DNA from 3 places in the Exiguobacterium sp. RIT452 genome. Region 1 is predicted to be linked to each of the others. Evidence: riboswitches for the same ligand, from Rfam matches in the RefSeq annotation. Region 1 holds a riboswitch; each other region holds the start of a gene.

What was found. A riboswitch is a leader RNA that binds a small molecule or an ion and turns the genes downstream of it on or off. The one in region 1 is predicted to bind thiamine pyrophosphate.
Region 2: it holds a riboswitch for thiamine pyrophosphate, as region 1 does, so the genes downstream of both, tenA (thiaminase II) here and thiD (bifunctional hydroxymethylpyrimidine kinase/phosphomethylpyrimidine kinase) in region 1, are expected to answer to the same signal.
Region 3: it holds a riboswitch for thiamine pyrophosphate, as region 1 does, so the genes downstream of both, D3D03_RS02690 (thiamine phosphate synthase) here and thiD (bifunctional hydroxymethylpyrimidine kinase/phosphomethylpyrimidine kinase) in region 1, are expected to answer to the same signal.

What each region holds. Positions count from the first base shown of each region.
Region 1 covers NZ_QXJB01000005.1:100,355-107,758, forward strand. The annotation lists gene D3D03_RS12055 (murein hydrolase activator EnvC family protein) at 1-1,421, shown strand, start outside; gene D3D03_RS12060 (murein hydrolase activator EnvC family protein) at 1,629-2,921, shown strand; TPP riboswitch at 2,981-3,091, shown strand; gene thiD (bifunctional hydroxymethylpyrimidine kinase/phosphomethylpyrimidine kinase) at 3,218-4,024, shown strand; gene thiM (hydroxyethylthiazole kinase) at 4,008-4,778, shown strand; gene thiE (thiamine phosphate synthase) at 4,768-5,406, shown strand; gene D3D03_RS12080 (hypothetical protein) at 5,427-5,867, shown strand; gene D3D03_RS12085 (ArsR/SmtB family transcription factor) at 6,002-6,367, shown strand; gene D3D03_RS12090 (CHASE3 domain-containing protein) at 6,430-7,047, opposite strand; gene D3D03_RS12095 (YitT family protein) at 7,215-7,404, opposite strand, start outside.
Region 2 covers NZ_QXJB01000001.1:274,856-282,259, reverse strand. The annotation lists gene D3D03_RS01425 (class I SAM-dependent methyltransferase) at 1-1,145, opposite strand, end outside; gene D3D03_RS01420 (sporulation protein) at 1,265-2,038, shown strand; gene tenA (thiaminase II) at 2,113-2,808, opposite strand; TPP riboswitch at 2,883-2,988, opposite strand; gene D3D03_RS01410 (DUF1002 domain-containing protein) at 3,178-4,059, shown strand; gene abc-f (ribosomal protection-like ABC-F family protein) at 4,338-6,197, shown strand; gene D3D03_RS01400 (alanine/glycine:cation symporter family protein) at 6,418-7,404, shown strand, end outside.
Region 3 covers NZ_QXJB01000001.1:526,771-534,174, reverse strand. The annotation lists gene D3D03_RS02695 (NAD(P)/FAD-dependent oxidoreductase) at 1-958, opposite strand, end outside; gene D3D03_RS02690 (thiamine phosphate synthase) at 955-1,551, opposite strand; TPP riboswitch at 1,643-1,745, opposite strand; gene nagZ (beta-N-acetylhexosaminidase) at 1,805-3,052, opposite strand; gene D3D03_RS02680 (OsmC family protein) at 3,049-3,474, opposite strand; gene D3D03_RS02675 (MFS transporter) at 3,671-4,864, shown strand; gene D3D03_RS02670 (C40 family peptidase) at 5,077-5,574, shown strand; gene D3D03_RS02665 (hypothetical protein) at 5,644-6,723, opposite strand; gene D3D03_RS02660 (hypothetical protein) at 6,734-7,404, opposite strand, start outside.

The sequences.
Region 1 (7,404 bases):
CGCTCATCGTTTCCGCACTTGTCCTTTCATCAACTCCTCATTTTGCATCAGCAGATGATTTAAGTGAACAAAAAGCCAAAAACGAACAAAAGCAACAAGAAAACTCTAAAACTCAGAAAAAGTTAGAATCCTCCGTTAATCAAGAAGGTCAAAAAATCTCAAAAACACAACAAGAAGTGAATCGTTTAGATCAAGCATTAAACGAAAAAATGTTTGCCGTTGAAGCAAAAGATCGTCAAATTAAAGCAACGGAAGCTGAAATTGTTGAACTGGGAAAACAGATCGAGAAGTATAAAGCAAAACTGAAAAAACAAGAAAAATTATTGGGTGACCGTTTACGCGTCATGCAGGAAAATGACGGAAACTCAATTAAATGGGAAGAAGTCATCTTCGGTTCTAAGGACGTAGGCGATCTCGTCAGCCGTGTTTTGGCAGGAAAATCGATTTCACAACAAGATGATAAGATGATCACTGATTACCAAAACACACAGAAGAAATTAGCAGCTGCTCAACAAGAGCTAAAGGATAAAAAAGCAAAACTAGTGACAGAAAAACAAGAACTGAAACGTCAACAAGCAGAACTTGAACAACAGATCAAAGAACGTAACCAACGTTTGAAAGAACTCAGAAAACAGAAAAAGAAATTTGAAACACAGTTGATGGACGCTAAAGAAGTTCAACAAATCTTGATTGCACAGGAACAAGCGATTGCAGCGGAAAAAGCAGCACGCGAACGTGAAGCACGAATCGAGAAAGAGCGTCAAGCTCAAGCAGCACGGGAAGCTAAAGCACGTGCGGAAGCTCAAGCGGCACAAGCGGCAGCGGCAGAGCAACAGGCGGCTGAAGCAGCGGCGGCAAAAGCAGCAGCTGAAGCTAAAGCGAATCAGAAATCGTCGGCACCTGCGACAGGTTCAACGAAACAATCTGCACCAGCCGTAACAGTACCAAAAGCAACGCCAGCACCGACACCGACACCGGAACCAGCACCGGCACCTGCTCCATCATCATCTTCTCTGTTCATTCATCCAACAAGTGGATCAATCACACAAGGATATGGTTCAGCGAATGGTTCAAACGGCTACTCGTTCCACAACGGAATTGACTTTGGTGCACCCGTCGGAACACCAATCGTTGCAGCAGCAACGGGGACTGTCATTACAGCATCAAGTGGTGGACCGTACGGAAACCACGTCATGATCGCACACCAGTTAAATGGAAAAACGTATACGACAGTGTATGCCCATATGAGTTCATTAAATGCTCGTGCAGGACAACGTGTCAGTCAAGGGGAACAAATTGGAGCCCTCGGTAGCACAGGGAATTCAACAGGTCCTCACCTGCACTTCGAGATTCACGTAGGTGGATACAGCTACAGTGCTTCCGGTCCAGCAAATACAGTTAATCCAATGTCTATGTTATAAAAATCCACAGGAATCCTTGCTTCGGCAAGGGTTTCTTTTTTTTTGCGGTTTACTGTCATACGTGAATATGACAAAAAAACGTTTTCACTTGAAACACAAATGAAACGTTACTGAAACTATCCCGGTGATATAATCAATCTCAGAGAGAAATACTTCGAATTAAATGCTTTTCAAATAAGAATTTATACATAAGTGAGGAAACCATACATGTTAAAAAAATTACTTTCAACGGTATTATTCGGAACATTATTGTTTACAAGTGTACCGATTTCAGCGAATGCTGCGACGATTAAAGAGAAAAAATCGCAAAATGCAGCAGAACAGCGTAAGTTGGAAAAAGCCATCAAAAAACAGGAAGCTAAAATATCCAGCGAACAACAAGAAATTAACAAAATTGATGCTGCGATTAATGAAAACATCTTCCGGATTTCGGAAAAAAATAAGCAAATTCGTCAGTTGAATGTGCAAATTGAAGATCTTGAACAAGAGATTATTCGTTATGAAGAAATGTTAGCCAAGCAAGAGGAATTGCTCGGAGATCGGTTACGGGTTCTTCAAGAAAATGATGGGAATTCAATTAAATGGGAAGAAGTCATTTTTGGATCAAAAAACTTAGGGGATCTGTTCAGTCGTGTCATGGCAGGAAAAAAGATCGCTGAACAAGATGATAAGATGATCGTGTCGTATTTGGAAACACAAGAAAAATTAGCTGAAGCAAAAGCTGAACTTGTTACGAAAAAAGCAGAACGTGTTCAAGAAAAAGAAGCTTTACTTGTTCAAAAGAAACAGTTGAAACAGCAGATGAAAGAGCGAAGTGCAACGTTGAAAAAGCTGCGTAAAGGGAAAGTGAAATTTACGACAGAGCTACTCGATGCAAAAGAATTACAGGCAACACTGGAAGCACAGGAACGTGCCATTGCGGCAGCAAAAGCCGCAGCGAAAGCAGCAGCAGAAAAGGCGGCAGCAGAAAAAGCGGCGGCTGAACAAGCAGCAGCTGAACAAGCCTCAAAAACAGCGGCTGACACGACACGTAAGTCGACTGGAAAAGCAGACAGTCCTGCACCTGTCGTCAGTGTGCCTGCTGGATCGGCGAAGTTTATTCGACCGGCAGCCGGTGGTGTCTCACAAGGATTCGGACCAGCAAGTGGTGTAAATGGGTATACATTCCATAATGGAGTCGACATCCGTGGTCCTGTCGGGTCGCCGATTCGCGCAGCAGCAGCAGGAACAGTCATTACAGCCGGAAGTGGCGGACCATACGGAAATCATGTCATGATTTCACACTTCCTGGATGGACAAGTGTATACGACGGTTTATGCGCATATGAATTCGTTATCTGTTGGGGCGGGTCAAACCGTATCACAAGGACAATCACTTGGAACACTTGGAAGCACAGGAAATTCAACGGGTCCACACCTTCACTTTGAGTTACATGTTGGTGGATACCAGTATAGTGCGACAGGACCGGCGAATACGGTCAATCCTCTCGGATATTTCTAAAAACGGGCTTCGGCTCGTTTTTTTTTTATGGCTGTGCTACAGTGAAAAAGAATATTATTACGAGCAACTAGGGGAGCTGGAGGAGTCCGGCTGAGAGGAAAACCATTCTGTTTTCGACCCTGTCACCTGAACTGGATAATACCAGCGTAGGAAAGTTGAGATCGAAGACATGAAAGTATCGTCCGGTATAACCGGTCGTTCATGGCGTCGTCTGCTTTTTTACAGCGGACGGCGCTTTTTGTTTTGTCGTCCGTTTTCTCTCCTTAGATTTGCTCACACGAAAGTGAGGAAACGATATGAAACATGTACTGACGATTGCAGGATCTGATTCTGGTGGTGGAGCGGGAATCCAGGCAGATTTAAAAACATTCTCCGCCCTTGGTGTCTACGGTATGAGTGTCATTACAGCAATCACTGCCCAAAATACGTTGGGGGTCCAGGCGGTTGAAGATGTGTCGCCGGCGCTCGTCGAGGCACAACTCACCTCGATTTTTTCAGATATTCGTGTGGATGCCGTCAAAATCGGGATGGTCTCGAATCAAGAAACCATCCACGTCATCGCGCAACAACTCAAGCACTGTCGCGTTCCGATCATTTTAGATCCGGTTATGGTCGCGAAAGGCGGGCACGATTTACTGCAGACGGATGCGAAGCAGGCATTGATGGAGGAACTGTTACCGCTCGCGACACTCGTGACGCCCAATATTCCGGAAATCGAGCGGATGATCGGTTATCCGGTTCAATCGATCGAGGAGATGCGGCAGGCCACAATCGAGCTGTCTAAACAACGGGTGGATGCCGTCTTGCTGAAAGGCGGACATTTGGAAGGGCAACAAGCCACGGATCTTTTATACACTCAAGGTCAACATCATTTCTTTGAGCAGGAGCGTCTGGATCGTCTGCATACACATGGGACAGGCTGTACGTTGTCAGCTGCGATTGCAGCACGCCTTGCGTTAGGGGACTCGCTTACCGACAGTGTAGCCCATGCCAAGCGGTATGTGACGGAAGCGATTCGTCATGGTTTTGCGCTTGGTCACGGGATTGGACCGACGCATCACTTTTATGAATTCTGGAGGGAAAATCATGTTACGAACCATTGAGGAAAAAAAACCATTGATCCATCATTTGACGAATACCGTAACCATCAATGATTGTGCCAATATGACACTTGCACTCGGCGGATCTCCTGTCATGGCGGACGATTTGTTAGAAGTTGAAGAGATGGTGGCACTTGCCGATGCCGTCGTGATCAATACAGGAACGCTGAATCCTGCGATGCGAAAGGCGCAACTGTTGGCAGGTAAAACCGCCAATCGTTTAGGGAAACCGATCATTTTGGATCCGGTCGGAGCAGGTGCGACTACTTTACGAACGGATTTTATGAAGGAATTGCTGCAACAGATTCAATTTACGGTGATTAAAGGAAATGCTTCAGAAATCAAAACGCTACTTGGGCAGGCGACGACAACAAAGGGAGTCGACGTCGCCGAAGGAGAATCGCTTGATCTTCATGCAGTCCGGGTGTTTGCGGCCGAATCCAATCAAGTCATTGTGGTCACAGGACCGGTTGACTTCGTGACGGACGGACAGCACGAGCTTCATCTTGATGTTGGAACGAAACGGCTCGGTCAAGTGACGGGGACGGGATGTATGACAGCTTCTTTGATTGCGACGCTGTTAGGGACTGGTTATGCATGTTTTGAAGCTGCTGCTTTAGGAACCTATTTGATGGGGAAAGCCGGGGAGCAGGCGGATGAGAAAAAAGGAATCGGTGATTTTCGGACCGGTTTGTTTAATGCCGTCAGCTTGATGACAGAGGAGACACTCCGGGAGGTGCACTTTAATGAAGCCTGATTATTTAGTGTATGCCGTGACGGATCCACGTCTTCAATCCAGACCCCGGCTGGTCGAAGCAGTGGAAGCGGCGATCAAGGGCGGGGCGACGATCGTTCAATTGCGGGAAAAAGAAGCCTCCGGAAAGGAATTTCTAGAAGCGGCCACTCAACTGAAAGCACTCGCGGACCGGTACAGGGTTCCGCTTATCATCAATGACCGGATCGATATCGCGCAGCTCGTGCAGGCAGGACTGCATATCGGGCAGGAAGACATTCCGTTATCCGAAGCCCGTCGACTCATGCCGACCGCTACAATCGGTGTCTCGGTCTCGACAGTCGAACAAGCCATCTCGGCGGAACAAAACGGGGCGGATTATCTTGGTGTCGGTTCGCTTTTCCCGACTGCAACCAAAAACGATGCGACGTTCATGTCGAAAGAGACATTGCATGCAATCCGGCAAGCGGTTGAGCTTCCGTTGGTCGGGATCGGGGGCATCACGCTGGAAAATGTTTCAGAAGTAGGGGCGGCGGTGGATGGATTTGCCGTCGTCTCCGCGTTATTTGCCCAACCGGATGTCGAACGGGCGACGAGAGAATTTCTAGAAGCCGCCAAACAGGTGCATCAGAGCGTTTCAGACAGGGTATAATCACCTGAGAGGTGATGTACGTGAAATGGCAGTCTATTCGATTTCGGGGACGGTGGATTCGATACAGAATCGAACCACAAATCATTCGGGTCGATAATCGTGGGAAATATCATTTAGGGGCAGTACTGTTTCCTTTTCCCAATCGTTATTCTTATCAATTAGCCGTTCTGTTAAAAAATAAATATCAACAACGGTATAAACGATCGTTATTCATTCAAACAAGCTCCATTGCGACAGAGATTTGGGGTCATACCCATCTGGATCTTTACTACCGGGTCATGTTGCGTCTGCCGTTGCCCAAACTGTTGCGGAGACGATACCGGGAACGGTTGACGAGTACAGGCATCATCGATATTGGCGTCCGGGCCGTCGATAACAATCGAATTGTCTGGGATATCGGAAATTTTTTAGGGGGTTGGCTTTTTTACTCGATCACGAGACGAAATCACCATAAACGATGATTTCGTAAAGACATCAGACTTCGTTGCAAACAGAGTGTTGATTCAGCTCTTCTGACCAAAAGCTCATGCTTGATTTCATTTGCTTGCAATTGAGACAAAACGGTGGTGCAATTGGAAGGAAAGAGGTGATGACAATGGAAGCACCCCGTTGTGAAACGATTGCCATTGATGCGAAACGCGCCAAAGAAATTGAACAGGTCGTCGATACGATTCCGACGCTTGAAATCGGAAAACTGTTTAAAGTCTTATCAGACGCGACGCGGTTACGAATTGCGTACGCCTTAACTGTTGAGGATGAACTGTGTGTTTGTGACGTCTCGGCTTCAGTCGACTGTTCGATTGCAACCGCTTCTCACCATCTGCGGACCTTGTTGAAACAAGGATTGGTCAAATATAGAAAAGAAGGCAAAGTTGTCTATTATTCACTTGATGACTACCATGTCTCCTCTCTTGTTCATTTGGCGATGGAGCACGTCAATGAAGGTAAAGCAACACACTAAAAAAAACACGTATCGAATATGCCATGAAAAGAAACGGCGTATCCGATACGTGTTTTTTTGTTTTAAGAAGCGTTTTTGGAGCGATGGAAGACGATGATAGTCGTCGCAACAAGTAAAAAGGCTAAGATTGATAAACTAAAGCACATTCGTTTGTATTCTGTCGTCATCTCCGTCGTCAATTCCAGTTTTTGCTCCAGTTCACCATATAACTTGTCTTTTATTTGCGAAAGATCCTCGAGTATTGTTTGGGTCGTTTGCGTCGTTTGCTTCGCCAATCTTTTGGCGGCCTGCGGATTATCTTGTTCATAGACGGTAAAGACTTTTTCGATTTCCGCTTCCCACGCATCATTTCGCATCAGTAAATCTTTGACGGCTCCCGGCGTTTGATTCGAAGCGTTGAGCAATCGGCGTAAATCATGAGCTTTTGAAGTGGAAAAATAATACTGTTCGATGTACCGGTCGTCTTCATACAGCAGGAGGCCTCGGACAGCGTTAGCCCGATCCCGGTTATGTTCAATTAATTGATCGACTTGTTGAATTGTCGGAATATCTTGCGTGTGCATACCTTCAGTCATTTTCGAAATGGTTTGGTATCCGCCTAATGCATAGATTAATGGAATGGAAGCAAACAGACTGATAATAAGAATGAGAACAATACGTTGGCGCCAAAGCTGATTCATGTAATCCGTCCTTTTTCAGTAAAACGTCATGTCATTAGCTTAACCACTATTTCCCAAAAAGTGAAGAGTTCTTCAAAAAATATGGAACATTTTCTGCTGACTTGCGTATTATACACAAAAAAACCGTCGCAACCCATAGTTGCGACGATAGAAGTACATAAGGATTATTAAAATGAATACGAATGTTCCTTGTAGTTTCCAAAAACGGTATGAATTTCTGAGAAAGTCACAAAAGCGTTGGATTCAACAGAAGAGACGATCTCTTGGAGCTTGAGAATCTCGTTGTTTTGTACGACGACATAAACCATCTTTTTTGTCCGTTTCGAGTACCCGCCACGGGCATCAAGAATCGTTACG
Region 2 (7,404 bases), on a different contig from region 1:
CTCAATTCACGTTCCAAAAACGGTTTTGCCTGTAAGAGATCCCGGAATGCCACATAACGCTCGATTTTTTCGTCAGTCGGTTGTTTTTGACTTTTATACGCTCGGATCAACACGTTTTTTGGTGTATGTTCCAGATCGATGAACTCAAGCAACTGCGTATCGTAGCCGACGAGTGACAATAACTCGGCACGGATCGAATCCGTTGCGAGTGAGGCAAACTTTTCCTTGATCAAGCCGTGCTGGAGCATCACGTCGAGCGGTGAACAATCCAACTGGCGGTTCAGTTCCTTTTGGCAGCACGGAACACTAAGAATGACTGAGGCGTTCCAATCCACTGCGCGAGCGAGGGCGACATCGGTGGCGACGTCACAGGCATGCAGTGTCACCATCAAATCGACTTCTGTCTCCTGATCGTAATCGTGGACATCGCCGACTCGGAACGTCAAATCGTCATATCCAAGATCAGCGGCAATCGCCGTACACTCTTCGATGACTTCTTTTTTGAGATCAAGACCGGTGATGTTTAAATCAAATCCTTTGACGACTTTCAGATAATGATACAAGGCGAACGTCAGATACGACTTCCCGCATCCAAAATCTAAAATCCGTAGCGTCCGTCCTTTCGGTAAAACTGCGATACTGTCTTCGACAAATTCGAGGAATCGATTGATCTGTTTGAACTTGTCGTATTTTTGCCGTTTGACTTGTCCGTCTTCCGTCATGACACCGAGCCGAATCAGAAAAGGAACCGGAATGCCGTCTTCGAGCAGATGACTCTTTTTCCGGTTATGCGATAATTCCGCCTGCACCGGTTCTTTAACCGTCGTCTTCAGCGAGACTTTCATCTTCTTCGACAGTTGGAATTGAAGTTCTTCCGTCTCAAAACGGAATAAAAATTGACGAAATTCGTTAAAATAATCGTCCATTCGCAAAATAAATTCTTCTATACTTAAATTCTCATGCTTAATGATCCGTTCATGTTGAAACTCTAACTGGATTGCATACGTATCTCTAAGTAGAATCGGTTTTAACTTGATTCGACGCAGATCGTTTGATTTTTGGCGCGGACCGCTAATCGTCGCGTGTATGAGTGAAGTTGCCTGCAGCTTTTTGATAAGCAGGTCTTTTAATTGGTCTAGTTCCACGTATCGTCCCGTCCTTTTTTGTTTGGTCTTTCGAAACTGTAGCAAATTCACCCGCGTTCGACAAGCAAGCAAGCTTTATTGTTCAGTGCTCATACTTCATTTTTTAGGAGGAAAACAACATGTTCAAAAAAATTCTTTCACAAATCGGCATCGGTGCCGCAACGGTCGATACACGACTCGAACAAGATCACTGTGAACCCGGTGGAACGATCACGGGCGTCGTCCACATCAAAGGCGGCAGCGTCGATCAGGAAATCGCCCGGATTTATCTTGCCTTCAATACCCAATACAAACAAGAAGTCGGCGACAGTACGGCATTTACGACATTCACACTGGATCGGTTTGCGTTAAACGAAGCCCCGTTTACGATTGAAGCAGGTGTCGAACGCGAAATTCCGTTCACGCTCCAAGTACCGTTCAATACGCCGCTCTCCGTCAGCCAATCCAAGTCGTGGATTGAAACGGGTCTTGATATCGCGCAGGCGGTTGACCCTTCTGACCACGATGCTGTCGTCGTCAAAGCCAATGACTACCAATCGGTCATCCTTGAAGCGATGGAAGACCTCGGATTCCGTTTAAAGAAAGCCGATACAGAGAAATTACCGGGCCGCTTCCGGAAAGATCTGCCGATCGCGCAAGAACTCGAGTATTCAGCACGCGGCACCCATTATGCCCATAAACTGGACGAAATCGAAGTCATCCTGTTACAAGACCGGTCGGGCATCGATATCGTCGTCCAGATCGACCGCCGTGCGCACAGTCTTGGTTCACTGTTCAGTGAAATGGCCGGTACGGACGAGACGATGACAAAACTTTCGTTATCCAATCAGGATTTAACCAATCCGACTGCCGTCAAACAACGTCTGGCGGATTTGATTGAACGACACAGCTGAGTTATTTTTTTAGACAACAAACACCGGATCCGATTATCGTCGGATCCGGTGTTTGTTGATTTAAACGTTTTTCCTTACTTCGATGATGTGATTTCCATCGTCTGCATGTACTGTTTTTCAAACGTCTCTTCCGTCCACCCCATCTGCCAAAACATCAATTCATAATAACAACTTTTAACAAAATGTTGTTTCATCCGTTCCCGTTCTTCGGCACTTGCCCGCTCCGCCAAATCATTCAGACGATCAACTTGTTCAAAGACGACCCGTTCAAACCATTCGGAACTGTATGTCGCAATCCATTGCGCATAGATTGGAGAATCCGGCGTACAGCCTTGTAACTGCTGTCCGACTTCATAGTAAAGCCAATAACACGGTAAAATAGCGGCAATCGTCTCCCCCAGCGTCCCTTCACTCGCATGATGCATGTGCGACACATAAGCATAAGCCGTTGGTGCCGGTTCGAACTCAGCCAGCGTCTCGCTTGCAATCCCAAGCGGTTCAAAAAACGATTGGTGCAGACTGAGTTCTGCGGCATACGTCGATGTCGCATGCTCCGCCAGTTCAGCGATCGTCGCAAAATCTTGGGCTTTCGAAGCAGCGCGGGCCTGGATTTTCGCAAAATGTTTTAAGTAATAGGCGTCTTGCAGGACGTAATGGCGGAACTTCGCTAGCGGCAAAGTGCCGTCTCCGATCCCTGTGACGAACGGATGGCTAAAGCTGCTGTCCCAATACTGTTGTGCCGCTTGCCGGATTTCTTCACTGAATGTCATGTCGTTTCCCCCTTTGTTAATCAAAAAAACGCCACACCCGATGTCAGGCATGACGTGAAAAGACCATAAAAAGAGGATCGTCCACGCCACTTCCCTCCGTAAGTCCAAACTTAATCAGGTTCAAAGGGTCCGAACGTCTCCGTCGTCTCAGTCAGCCTACTGACTCCCCTAGTGGTCGCTATTTGATTTGTTTTGAGTTTATCATGATTTGATGTGGAATTGATCCTTTCTCGTCATTTCGCTCATTTTTTTTGTACAATGAACATGACGGAAGGTGGATGGCGGCTCGTCCTTGAGACCGATTCTCTTCTGTCGCCGGTCGATTAGACTAAATTTAGTACCTGATACTTAACTTATGGAGGAACTTTTATGAATAAAACAATCACATGGACGGCATCTGCTTTACTTGCTACCACCTTACTGCTACCGACGGCCGCATCTGCTGAGCAAGTGGTTGACAAAACAATCGTCACCCTTGGCGAATCCCTTGGGGCAAAGGATAAATCGTGGGTCTTGTCCCGCTTGAATGCACCGGAAGGCATCACTCCGATTATCGCAACATCTGCCGATGAAGAAAAATATCTCGGGAAAAATATTCCCCAATCACAACGGGGTGGCGGCATGTACTCTTCCGCTAAAATTGAGTTGGCGGAAAAAGGTGATGGATTATCTGTCGCGACCGAAAACATCACCTGGGTCACAAAAGACATGTACCTCAACGCCCTCGTCACGGCGGGTGTAACGGATGCGGACATTACGATCACGTCCCCGTACAAGGTAACCGGAACTTCGGCTTTGACCGGGATCATGAAAGCGTACGATCAAACCTCTGCCGAGACCGGCATCAAACTGACGGATGAACGAAAAGACCTTGCCCAGCAAGAACTCTCTGTGACATCCGATGTCGGGAAAACGGTCGGGACGGATAAAGTCGCCGACTTGATGAATGAAATCAAAGCGGAAATCGCGAAACAACAGCCGGAAACGAAGGTCGAAATTGAAAACGTCATCGTCCAAGTCATCCAAAACAATAACATCAATTTATCCGATGCTCAGATGGACCGGTTGACCGGACTGTTTAATCAAATGGAACAAGCGGACCTGAACTGGGGTCAAATCGAGAGTGGACTGAAAGATGCTGGACAAGATATCCAGGCCTTCGCGACCTCAGAAGAGACAAAAGGATTTTTTGCGAAGTTGTTTGATGGTCTCAGTGCATTCTTCAACTCGATTGCCGGCTTGTTTAAATAAAGATTAACGTTTTCTTTTCTGTCAGGCATGGTAAAATAGATGTATTGAATCGGAAAAGGTGGTGTGAAGACATGGGTTTTGCTGCGTGTAAGCATTGGTTGATGGAACAACTGTATCTGTTGCGCGCGATTTTTCATGGAATGGCGTTCTAAGGGACTAGTCTGCCCTTTTTTAACGAACCCAATACCTGAAAAATAAAGCAAAGCGCATCTTCCACGAGTCAAGGAGAGTGCTGTTTGCGCTCTCCTTTTTTTGATGCGCCAGAGAGGATATTTCATATGATGATCTGCGACATCCAACACCTGACAAAACAATTCGGAGGCGACGATATCTTAACGGACGTCTCCCTCTTTATCGAGCACCAAGACCGGATCGGCTTGATCGGCCGAAACGGAAGCGGTAAAACGACGCTCTTACGTTTGATTGCCCGGCTTGATTCCGAAGACAGCGGAACGATTTATCAAAAAAGCGGGCTCTCCATCGGTTATTTGGCACAACTTCCCGTGTTCGACAACGTAATGACGGGGCGTGATGTCCTGTGGACTGCCTTCGCCACGCTTGTCGGTTTACAACACTCCCTGCAACAAATCGAACGGGACATGGCGACAAACATCGATCAGATCGATCAGTTGCTCGAGCGCTACACGCAAGAGACGGAAGCATTTGAGCGCCAAGGCGGATATTTGCTGGATTCCAAAATCGACCGGATGATTAACGGCTTGCAGTTACATGCCCTTTTGGATCGTCCGTTTGAGCAGCTCAGCGGCGGCGAACAGACAAAAATCTGCCTCGGACGGATGTTGTTGACCGAGCCGGAGTTGTTGATCCTCGACGAACCGACAAACCATCTGGATTTAGACGCCGTCGAGTGGCTGGAATCCTTTTTAGCTGATTATGCCGGGGCTGTCCTGATCGTCTCCCACGATCGTGTGTTTCTTGATGCGGTCGTGACGCGCATCGCTGAACTGGAGGAGGGTCAGATTCAGCTGTACCAGGGAAATTACACGTTTTACGTGAAGGAAAAGGAACGCCTTCTACTTGAGCAATTCCATGCTTACCAGGAACAACAGAAGAAGATCAAGCAGATGAAGGAAGCGATCCGCCGTCTGCGGCAATGGGCAAACGAAGCGTCACCACCAAGCGAAAAACTGTTCCGAAAAGCAAAATCGATGGAACGGGCACTTGCACGGATTGAACGGATCAAACGCCCGAAGCTTGACGCCGAGACCCCCGATCTTACGTTTGCAGCACATGGAAAAACGAGCCGGATGGTTTACCGCGTCGAGGATGTCAGCATCGCCTTCTCTAAGCAACCGTTGCTTCATTCATTAACCTTTGAGATTTCAGCAAAAGATCGAATCGCCATCGTCGGCGCAAACGGAAGCGGAAAATCCACACTATTGCATCTCCTGTTAGGCCATCTCGAACCGACAAGCGGTCTGATTACGCGTGGACCGTCAGTGAAAATCGGCTATCTGTCGCAACGCATTGACTTCCCGCCCGGTGAACGTTTAATCGACGTTTTTCGCGCGACCGTTGATCTCGATGAAGGAACGGCGCGGCAGCGTCTCGCCCAGTTCTTGTTTTTTGGCCCCCGGGTCTTCTTACCGGTCGAGGCGTTAAGTGGTGGTGAACGGATGCGGCTGATGCTCGCGATTCTGGTCCACTCCGATTTGAACGTACTGATTTTGGATGAGCCGACCAATCATCTCGACATCGAATCACGTGATGCGCTCGAAGAAGCACTCGAATCATTTGACGGAACGTTGATCGCCGTTTCGCACGACCGCTATTTCTTGAACCGGCTGTTTACGAAGACCCTTTGGCTTGATCAGACGATGGAGCTGTTTCCCGGTTCGTATGCCTATGCGTCAACCAAACGGCAAACACAGCCGCCTGTCGCCAAAATACCGAAGAACGTCGTTTCTGCTAAAAAACGACCCTCTCCTTCTATTCCAGTACAGACAACACGTCAAGTAGAAGCGACGATCGAACGATTGGAACAGGAACTGACGATGCTTGATCGGCAACTTGCTGAAACGACGGATTATGAAGAGACGGTGAAACTTTTTTCTGTCCGTGAACTACTTGTCCAACAGCTCGATGCGCAATACGAACAATTTTTAGCTTCGGAATGAGTCATTCCTCCTAAATTATGTGATTTTAAGACCTGTCGATTTAGTCGACAGGTCTCTTTTATTTTTTAAAAACAGTTCAAATTCTCTACTTTCTAAATAGTTAACCGTGTTAATTTATGAAAAAAAGTTTTAAAATTTATCTTGCATATTATCTGAAAATTCGTATAATTCAACGTATAGCTATTTTTTCTACAAAAAAACTTTAGGAGGAATTTTTCAAATGGATGCCTTTCAACAAGCAATACAATCAGGAGTCGATTTTGCGAACAACATCTTATGGTCTTATATCTTAATCGCAGCACTGATCGGGGTCGGCATCTATTTCACGATTCGGACGAAGTTCATTCAGTTCCGGTACTTAAAAGAAATGTTCCGAGTGACGCTCGATAAAAATGAAAAAACGACGGATGACGGAGGAGAAAGCATTACATCGCTTCAATCGTTCTTCATCGGTGCCGCTACACGAATCGGAACCGGTAACCTGGCCGGTGTTACCATCGCCATCACGCTTGGTGGTCCGGGTGCCGTCTTCTGGATGTGGATGGTCGCTTTGCTCGGAGGCGCTACTGCCTTAATCGAAAGTACACTGGCTCAAGTCTACAAAGTCCGCGATACAAAAAACAATGCTTACCGCGGAGGTCCAGCCTACTACATTGAAAAAGGACTAAAAAACCGTGCCCTTGGAATCGTCTTCGCGATTTTAATCGCTGTCACATTCGGTTTGATCTTCAACTCGGTTCAATCGAACACGATCGCTGCAGCCTTTGATAATGCATTCGGTATCAACAAAGCTGTCATCGGTGGTATCTTGGTCGTCTTGACAGGACTCGTCATCTTCGGTGGTGTCCACCGCGTCGCAAAATTCTCAGCCATCGTCGTTCCTGTCATGGCAGGTCTTTATTTAATCGCTGCTCTCTTCGTCGTCGTCACGAATCTCACGGAACTTCCTGGTGTCTTCGCAATGATCTTCAAGAGCGCGTTCGGAATTGAACAAGCATTTGGCGGATCCGTCGGAGCTGCCATCTCGCTCGGAGTAAAACGTGGTCTGTTCTCAAACGAAGCCGGTATGGGGTCTGCACCAAATGCAGCAGCCGCTGCGGAAGTCTCTCACCCTGCAAAACAAGGTTTCTTACAGACACTCGGTGTTTTCCTTGATACGTTGATCGTCTGTACAGCAACTGCTGCCATCGTTCTTCTCAGCGACAGT
Region 3 (7,404 bases), on a different contig from region 1:
ATGCCTCCAGCGTAACTTCCGGTTTTCGGTTCATGACACAATCGGCGAGGACTTGTGCCGTCACCGGAGCGAGCAAGATGCCGTGCCGGTGATGTCCCGTCGCGACCAACAAACCGTCAATTCCTTTGACCCGTCCAAGATACGGTAAGCCGTCACGGGTCTGCGGCCGGACACCGGACCAGATGTCAACCAGTGCCGCATCACGGATCGGCGGATACACGTCAATTGCTGCCGCCAACAGGTCCGAGATGCTGCCCGCGTTGACCGTCGTCGATTCCTCACCAACGTGTTCCGTTGCGCCGATGATAATCCGTCCGTCTGCTTTCGGGACAAGGTACACCGTCTCATGAAACAAAGTCTGCTCCAGTCGACCGGTTGTGAGACGGACAGATAGGCACTCACCTTTGACCGGAAGCGTATCAATCGGAATCCCGATCGTTTGCAACAACGGTTCCGATCCTCGTCCGCCGGCGATGACGACCTGCCGACCAACCTGTTGTCCCCGGCTTGTCTCCACCCCGGTTATCGTCCCGCTGTCCCGCAAAAGACGCAAGACACTTACCTGTTCTTCAATCACGCCACCCCGCTGTTCAATCGCTTGCCGTAACGCACGGACAAGCAACGGAGGATCGACTTGACCGACCCGTTCAAATTGGACGGTTTGCTTTGCCTGGCGCAGCTGAAACGGCAGTTCGAGATAACCGCTCGTCAACCCGGTCTCGTCGAACAATTGACGGACAAGCTGCGGATACAGGACACGGCTGACTGCCGCTAACGCATGTAACGGTTCCGACAGTTCTTCGTCCGTCGCGAGCATCCCCGCTGCCGCCCGTGTCGCGCCTTGTCCGACTGCCGACTGATCGAGCACGCGAACACTTTGCCCCCGATTTAATAACTCATAGGCGAGCGTCAAACCAATGATACCGGCACCGACGATTAATACATCCGGTTGTTTCATCGTCCAATCACCGCCCGGAACCGTCCGGCTGCTTCCGCCGGATGGATTTGTCCCAAAATCCCGGACAGGACGGCAACTCCGCTACACCCGGTCGTTAAGACATCAGACAGATTTTCCGGTTTGATTCCGCCGATGGCGATGACCGGGATCGATGTCCAGTCGACGACTTGCTGTAACGCATCGAGCCCCCTTGGCGCCACGCCGGGTTTCGAATCCGTCTCAAAAATATGACCGTACATCACGTAATCGGCGCCGGCTTGTTCCGCCACCATCGCTTCGGTCAACGAGTGAACCGATTGACCGATGGAGATCGTCGGAAACTGTGCCCGGACACGCTCGACCGACAGACTGCGGCGTGTCAACTGGACGGTCGTGCCGGTGACGAGTGCAGCATCGAGCCGGTCATGGACAACCAACTGGTCTGCGCGGACTCCTTGGTCGAGCAACGTATCAATGCAGGAAACCAATTCCCGGACTGACCAGGTTGGCTCCCGTAAGTGGATGCGATCGACGGACAGTGCGAGCTGCGGAAGGGTCTGTTCCAGCACTTCCTTACTGTCGCGTCCGGTTGTAATCAGGTGTAAATGTGACATCGTTCCCCCTCCTTTCCACACGAAAAAGGACCACCCCATGAACTGATGGAGTGGTCCTACGAAAAGGGCGACGCTTGGCGTTCCCTCGATAGATGATCGGATACCACTTCCCTCCGCTAGTACGAACTAGATCAGGTTCAAAGGGTCCGGATACTTCCGTCTCAGTCTGCTGCGAGACTCCCCTAGTGTAGATATTTATTTGTGTGGTACGTCTGTAGTTTACCACGGGTAGTCCGATTAGTTCCACCCTTGATTAGTGTCGCATGTCCGATTCGACCGCTTTGACCTGCTCGATCAAGCGTTGGTATTCGTCGACACGTTTCGTTTGCGACAAGTCATACGTTTGTTTTAAGCGTAAGACCCGCATGACTTTCTGGTTGAGATCGGCTGTCGACAGTTTCCCTTGTTTGATCCGCGCCATGATTTCCTTGTGAACGGACGCGTACGCGCCGGGTGAGGAAAACATCGCCATATCCGCACCGTTTTCAAGTGCAAGACCTGCCGCTTGAGCTAATCCGTACCGTTCTGTGATGGCTCCCATGACGAGATCATCCGTGATGATGACACCATCAAATTTCAGTTCACTCCGTAACACACCGGTCATGACTTCTTTCGATAACGAGGACGGTCGATTTTTGTCGAGAGCCGGGAACAGGATATGCGCGACCATGACCATTTCAGCCCCGTCTTGAATCGCCCGTTTAAACGGGACCAGCTCCGTCTGCTCAAGTTCCGCTTTCGTCGCATCGACCCGCGGCAGACCGACATGCGAGTCGACGGTCGTATCTCCGTGTCCCGGAAAATGTTTGACGACCGGCACGATATCTTCTTCCTTCATTCCCTGCATCAATGGCACACCGAGTCGTGCCACTTGTTGCGGGTCCGCACTGAGCGCCCGGTCGCCGATGATCGGATTCGCCGGATTATTGTTGACGTCAAGGACCGGTGCAAAATCCATGTTGAATCCGTAAAAACGGGAAATGGAGCCAAGCGTCTGCCCGACGTCTTCCATTAATTCCGGATCATTTTTTTGACCATATGCCAGGCTCGGCGACAGTTTGAGTTGTGCGTCCGGAACCCGGCTGACCCGTCCACCTTCTTCGTCAAAACCGACGAATGCCCGTTGATCCGACGTTTGCGCTTCATTGATGTCAGCCGTCAATGCCTTCAGTTGGCCGGATGACGTGATATTACCGCCGAGTAACAACACTCCACCCAGCGCATGTTGCTGCAACAGCCGGCGATCCGCTTCCGTCAATGCTGTTCCGGCCACACCGATGTAGAGCAGTTGATCGACTTTTTCCGCCGTCGACATCTGAGAGACCGTCTGCTTAAGTTCATTTTCCACTTGTTCCCGGGCAGACGGTTGCTCCGGTTTTTGTGGTTTCGGCTGTTTTGTTTCTTCGGCTTGCTTCGGTGCCGGTTCGTCCGGTTTCACCGTCTCGTCGGCACAACCGGACAACAGGACAGTTGCGAAGACAACAGGGAAAAACAGCTTCAAATCGGTTCCTCGTTTCGGACGCCGTTGATTGAATAGTAGACTTCAATTTCTGCGTTCAACGATTGGGAGACGGAGCAGTATTTGTCTTTTGACAATGAAATCGCCCGACGGACCTTATCTTCCGGTAAATCGCCTTCAAGCCGGTAATGGATCGAAATCGTCGTGAAGCGGCGCGGATGGTCGTCTGCCCGTTCCCCTTCGATGTCCATTTCAAATGAGGTCAACGTCAAACGCATCTTCTCTAAAATCGAGACGATGTCGATGCCGGTACAACCGGCAACGGCGTGGAGTAACAGCTCCGTCGGGCGTGGTGCTTGATTGTCGCCTCCGTTATCCGGTGCTGCGTCCATCGCTAAGTGATGTCCGGATTCGGTCTCGCCGCTAAATCCCATCTTGTGGTTCCAAGTGACTGTTGCTTGCATGTTCCGTCACGTCCTTTACATGTTTTTTAGTTGTCTTTACTTCTTCAGTATACCCGAATCTCCGCCAAGTGAAATTGACGTGCTATTCGCAATAATGCTTCTTTTTCACCTTCCTCTAAATCCTGTTTCCGCACCACTTGAATCATGCTATTCTGATACACGATAGTTTTTTGCGCACAGGCGCTAGAAGTGAGGAATGTGTATGTCATCATCATCGACTCGTTTGAGTCAAACCGACTGGCTGTTGATCGCAACGTTATCCATGTTGACCTTTGTCCTCGGAACAAGCGAATTCGTCATCGTCGGGATTTTATCCGAAATCGCAGACGGTCTGAACATTACGATCGCGAAAGCCGGGACACTCGTCTCTGCCTTTGCTATCGCTTTCGCCATCGGGACACCGATTACGATGTCACTGACCGGACATCTCGAGCGGCGTAAATTAATGCTTGGCTTGATTTTCGTCTGGATTTTGCTGAATGTCTGCAGCAGTATTGCACCGAATTACGAAATCTTATTATTGACCCGGATCGTGACGGCTGTTTTGACGGGCGTCCTGATTTCGCTTGCGATGGTCGTCGCCAGTGACAGTGTCCCGATTGCAAAACGCGGGGTCGCCGTCTCGTTCATCTTCGGCGGTTTTACCCTTGCGAACGTCTTGGGAGTTCCAATCGGTACCTTCATCGGTCAACATGCCGGGTACGCCGCAACGTTTTGGCTGACAAGTGCACTTGGCGTCATTGCGTTAGTCGGTGTCTTCAAAGTCGTTCCGGTCCAACAATCAACGGCGACCAGTTCGATTCGCGATCAACTTCGTCTACTCGCCAATCCGCGGATCATGATTGCCTTTTTCATCCCGTCGTTTGGATTCGGTGCGACGTACGTCGTCTATACGTATCTCGTCCCGGTTCTTGAGCTGGAGTTGAAATTGCCGTCGACGTGGATCAGTCCGATTTTGCTCGCGTATGGTGTTGTCTCGATCTTCAGTAACATCTTGGCCGGGAAAATCGCCAGCCGGAACCCGATCGGTCGTCTCCGTTTCGTCTTCATCGTTCAGGCGATTGTACTCGCCGCCCTCTACGTGACGACAGCGTCCGTTTCGCTGGGGCTGATCAACATTGCCTTGATGTCCTTGATGTCGATTTTATTAACGACCTCAACACAAATCTATCTGATTGATTTGGCAGAGAAGTTTAATCCGGAAGCAAAAGGGCTGGCCGCGTCCTTGATGCCGGTCGCAAGCAATGTCGGGATTGCCTTCGGTTCTGCTTTAGGTGGACTCGTCTATGCGAACGGTCCGATCATGAATATCGCGCTTGTTGGCGGTGCCGTCGCCTTACTCGCAGCTGCTTTGACCGCTGTCAGTCACCGACTCGATCAGCGGGCATAACATCCAAAAGACTTCTGTTCGAATGGTGCCATCACTTGTGGCATACGGAACAGAAGTCTTTTTGTTGCATCCGGAACTTAAAGCCGACGGTTACTCAGACCAAACCTTACAACACTGTTAGGTAAAAGTATCCAATTTGTTTCTTTATCTGTAAACCGGCATGGTACGGTAGAAACAGCACTTGATCCCAACTACTTAAAGGAGTTTTTATTATGAAATCGTATTATGCCCTTCCGTTGACTGCCCTGTTACTGACGGCGACGGTCAGCCCGGTCGCAACATCTGCTGCGACACCAACAAAAGTTGAAACGAAAAAACCGTTGTCGGAAAAAGTACTCGCGAAAAAGAAAGCAGCGATCGCTAAACTGGCGACATCACTGATCGGGACTCCGTATAAAGAAGGCGGCACGACAACAAAAGGGTTTGATGCCTCTGGCTTCACGCAATATGTTTATCAAAAGAGCGGTCTGACACTCGAACGGACGATTGCGAAACAAGCCGCGATGCCGCTCAAGACCGTCACACTTAAAAAAGCGGTGCCGGGCGACTTGTTATTCGTCCAAGCAAAAAAAGCAAAGGCACCGAACTTCGTCGGGATCTACACCGGTAAAAATAAGTTCGTTGCCGTAACGACGAAAAAGGTCGAATCGCAAGACCTGACGTGGAGTTACTACACGAAACAAGATATCCTCATCAAATCGTATCAATGAAACAAAAACGCAATCCGGAACTCGTCATGAGTTTCAGATTGCGTTTTTGTGTAGAACGTAAGAGATCAATCAATTAAGAATAAGTGAATTTAACGACGTTTCTTTTCGTTTCAGTTTGTCTTTAATATTTCCCTCATACAGAACACGTTCTGATACGGCATCAACAATACGGATATTGATGACACCATCATCGATTCGATTCGCCGTGTAAATCAAATCATCTTTAAGCTCAGTGTAAGAGCCTAATCCAAACTTGTCTGTTACTAACGGGATATCCATCGAGTGTTTTTCTGATTTCTTTGATGCTAAATCATAGACAATCCAGCTTGATTGATCCGAATCCCCTTCAAGCATGATCAGTTTTGTCCCATCCTCACTTAGTTCGGTTTGGTTGGCAATGATCGAATTCAATGCTTTTAAAGGCTGAGCCGTTTCCCCATCACTCCAATACGTCTTTTCTATTGATTCATCTGACCCTTCTAAGTATTCCACCGTACGATAGACAATCATCTCGTCATGGATACCTAAAATCATAACCTCTTTTTTAGAGGTATACGGTAAATTGATTTTTTGAACCGTATCGTTTTTTAAATCAATTTTGTACAACAACGTCCCTGAATTGGTTTGATAGTCTTGCACGCTGACATATAAATTGTTCCCAATTCGTCGATATGGATTAAGTTCGGTCTCTACTAACTTCTGAGCTTCAGCAGGTGCCGGAAACATTTTTTTGACAACACGTTGCTTACTACCCTGCCAGTACTGTAGTTCCCACTTATTGTTGTTTGGTGTTCCTATTGCATATGAGACACCTTCTTGTTCCAACGTAAGAACGTAATCGGAACGGATGAAGCGCCGGAAGTCAGCGGGTGCACCATTCTCATTATATGGACTTTCAAACAAGCCGCTGATCAGATTTTCTTTTGTTTTTTCGACATGACCATCCAGTCGAACGTTGTAATCAACCCCCTTTAAGCCCTGATCATAAAGTTCTGCTTGAACAGATCGGACAAGCGGTTGTTTCGGATCGCCTTTTACTGTCTCAACGGTAAAGTCCGACTCATCAATCGATTGAATAAAGACGGTATAAATGCCCACCGTTAAGAAGCTGACGACAGCCAATATGAGTACAAATTTAAATTTTCGCATGACGTCCTCCTCAGACCGAAATCTTCCATTTTAATAAACGCAGGCTTTTCCAAATTGTATAGACAAAGTACAGCACAAAGATTGCCACCATGATTGCTGATATTTCTTGCGATAAAAAGATATCCAGCTTTTCAATCACATACATGTTGCCTACCGTAATCAGGAGTAGAAAAGAGACTTCAAGAATGATAAAGATCAAGCCTTTCGCTTTTCGGTAAGACCGCTCCAGTAGAATGAGCATAAACAAGAAACTGACGACAAACAGTGATACAAGGACGATGAGCAACAAATCTACTACGTTCATCGTATATAGCTGTTTTAATGCCATCGACATATTAAAAGATGACGCACGGTAATCGTCTTTAATCAGCCAGTTGAATATGACATAACTGAGTTGGATGACCACCCACTGTAATCCGATAAAACTGATAATCACGAGAGCCAGTGATGTCCATTTGGCAAAAAAGATTTTCGCCCGGCTGCCTGGTAACAGCAGTAAACGGTATATGTACTTGGATTCACCTAACCAATCCCGGTACCAAATCTGAATGGCATACAAAATGACGAGAACGATTCCAATCATAATGACATAGCTGAAATATGAACTTGCCTGTTCAAACGATAACTTTCCAATCGTTTCAATTGCATCGCTTTCAGATAATTTGGCGTAACTCATATACT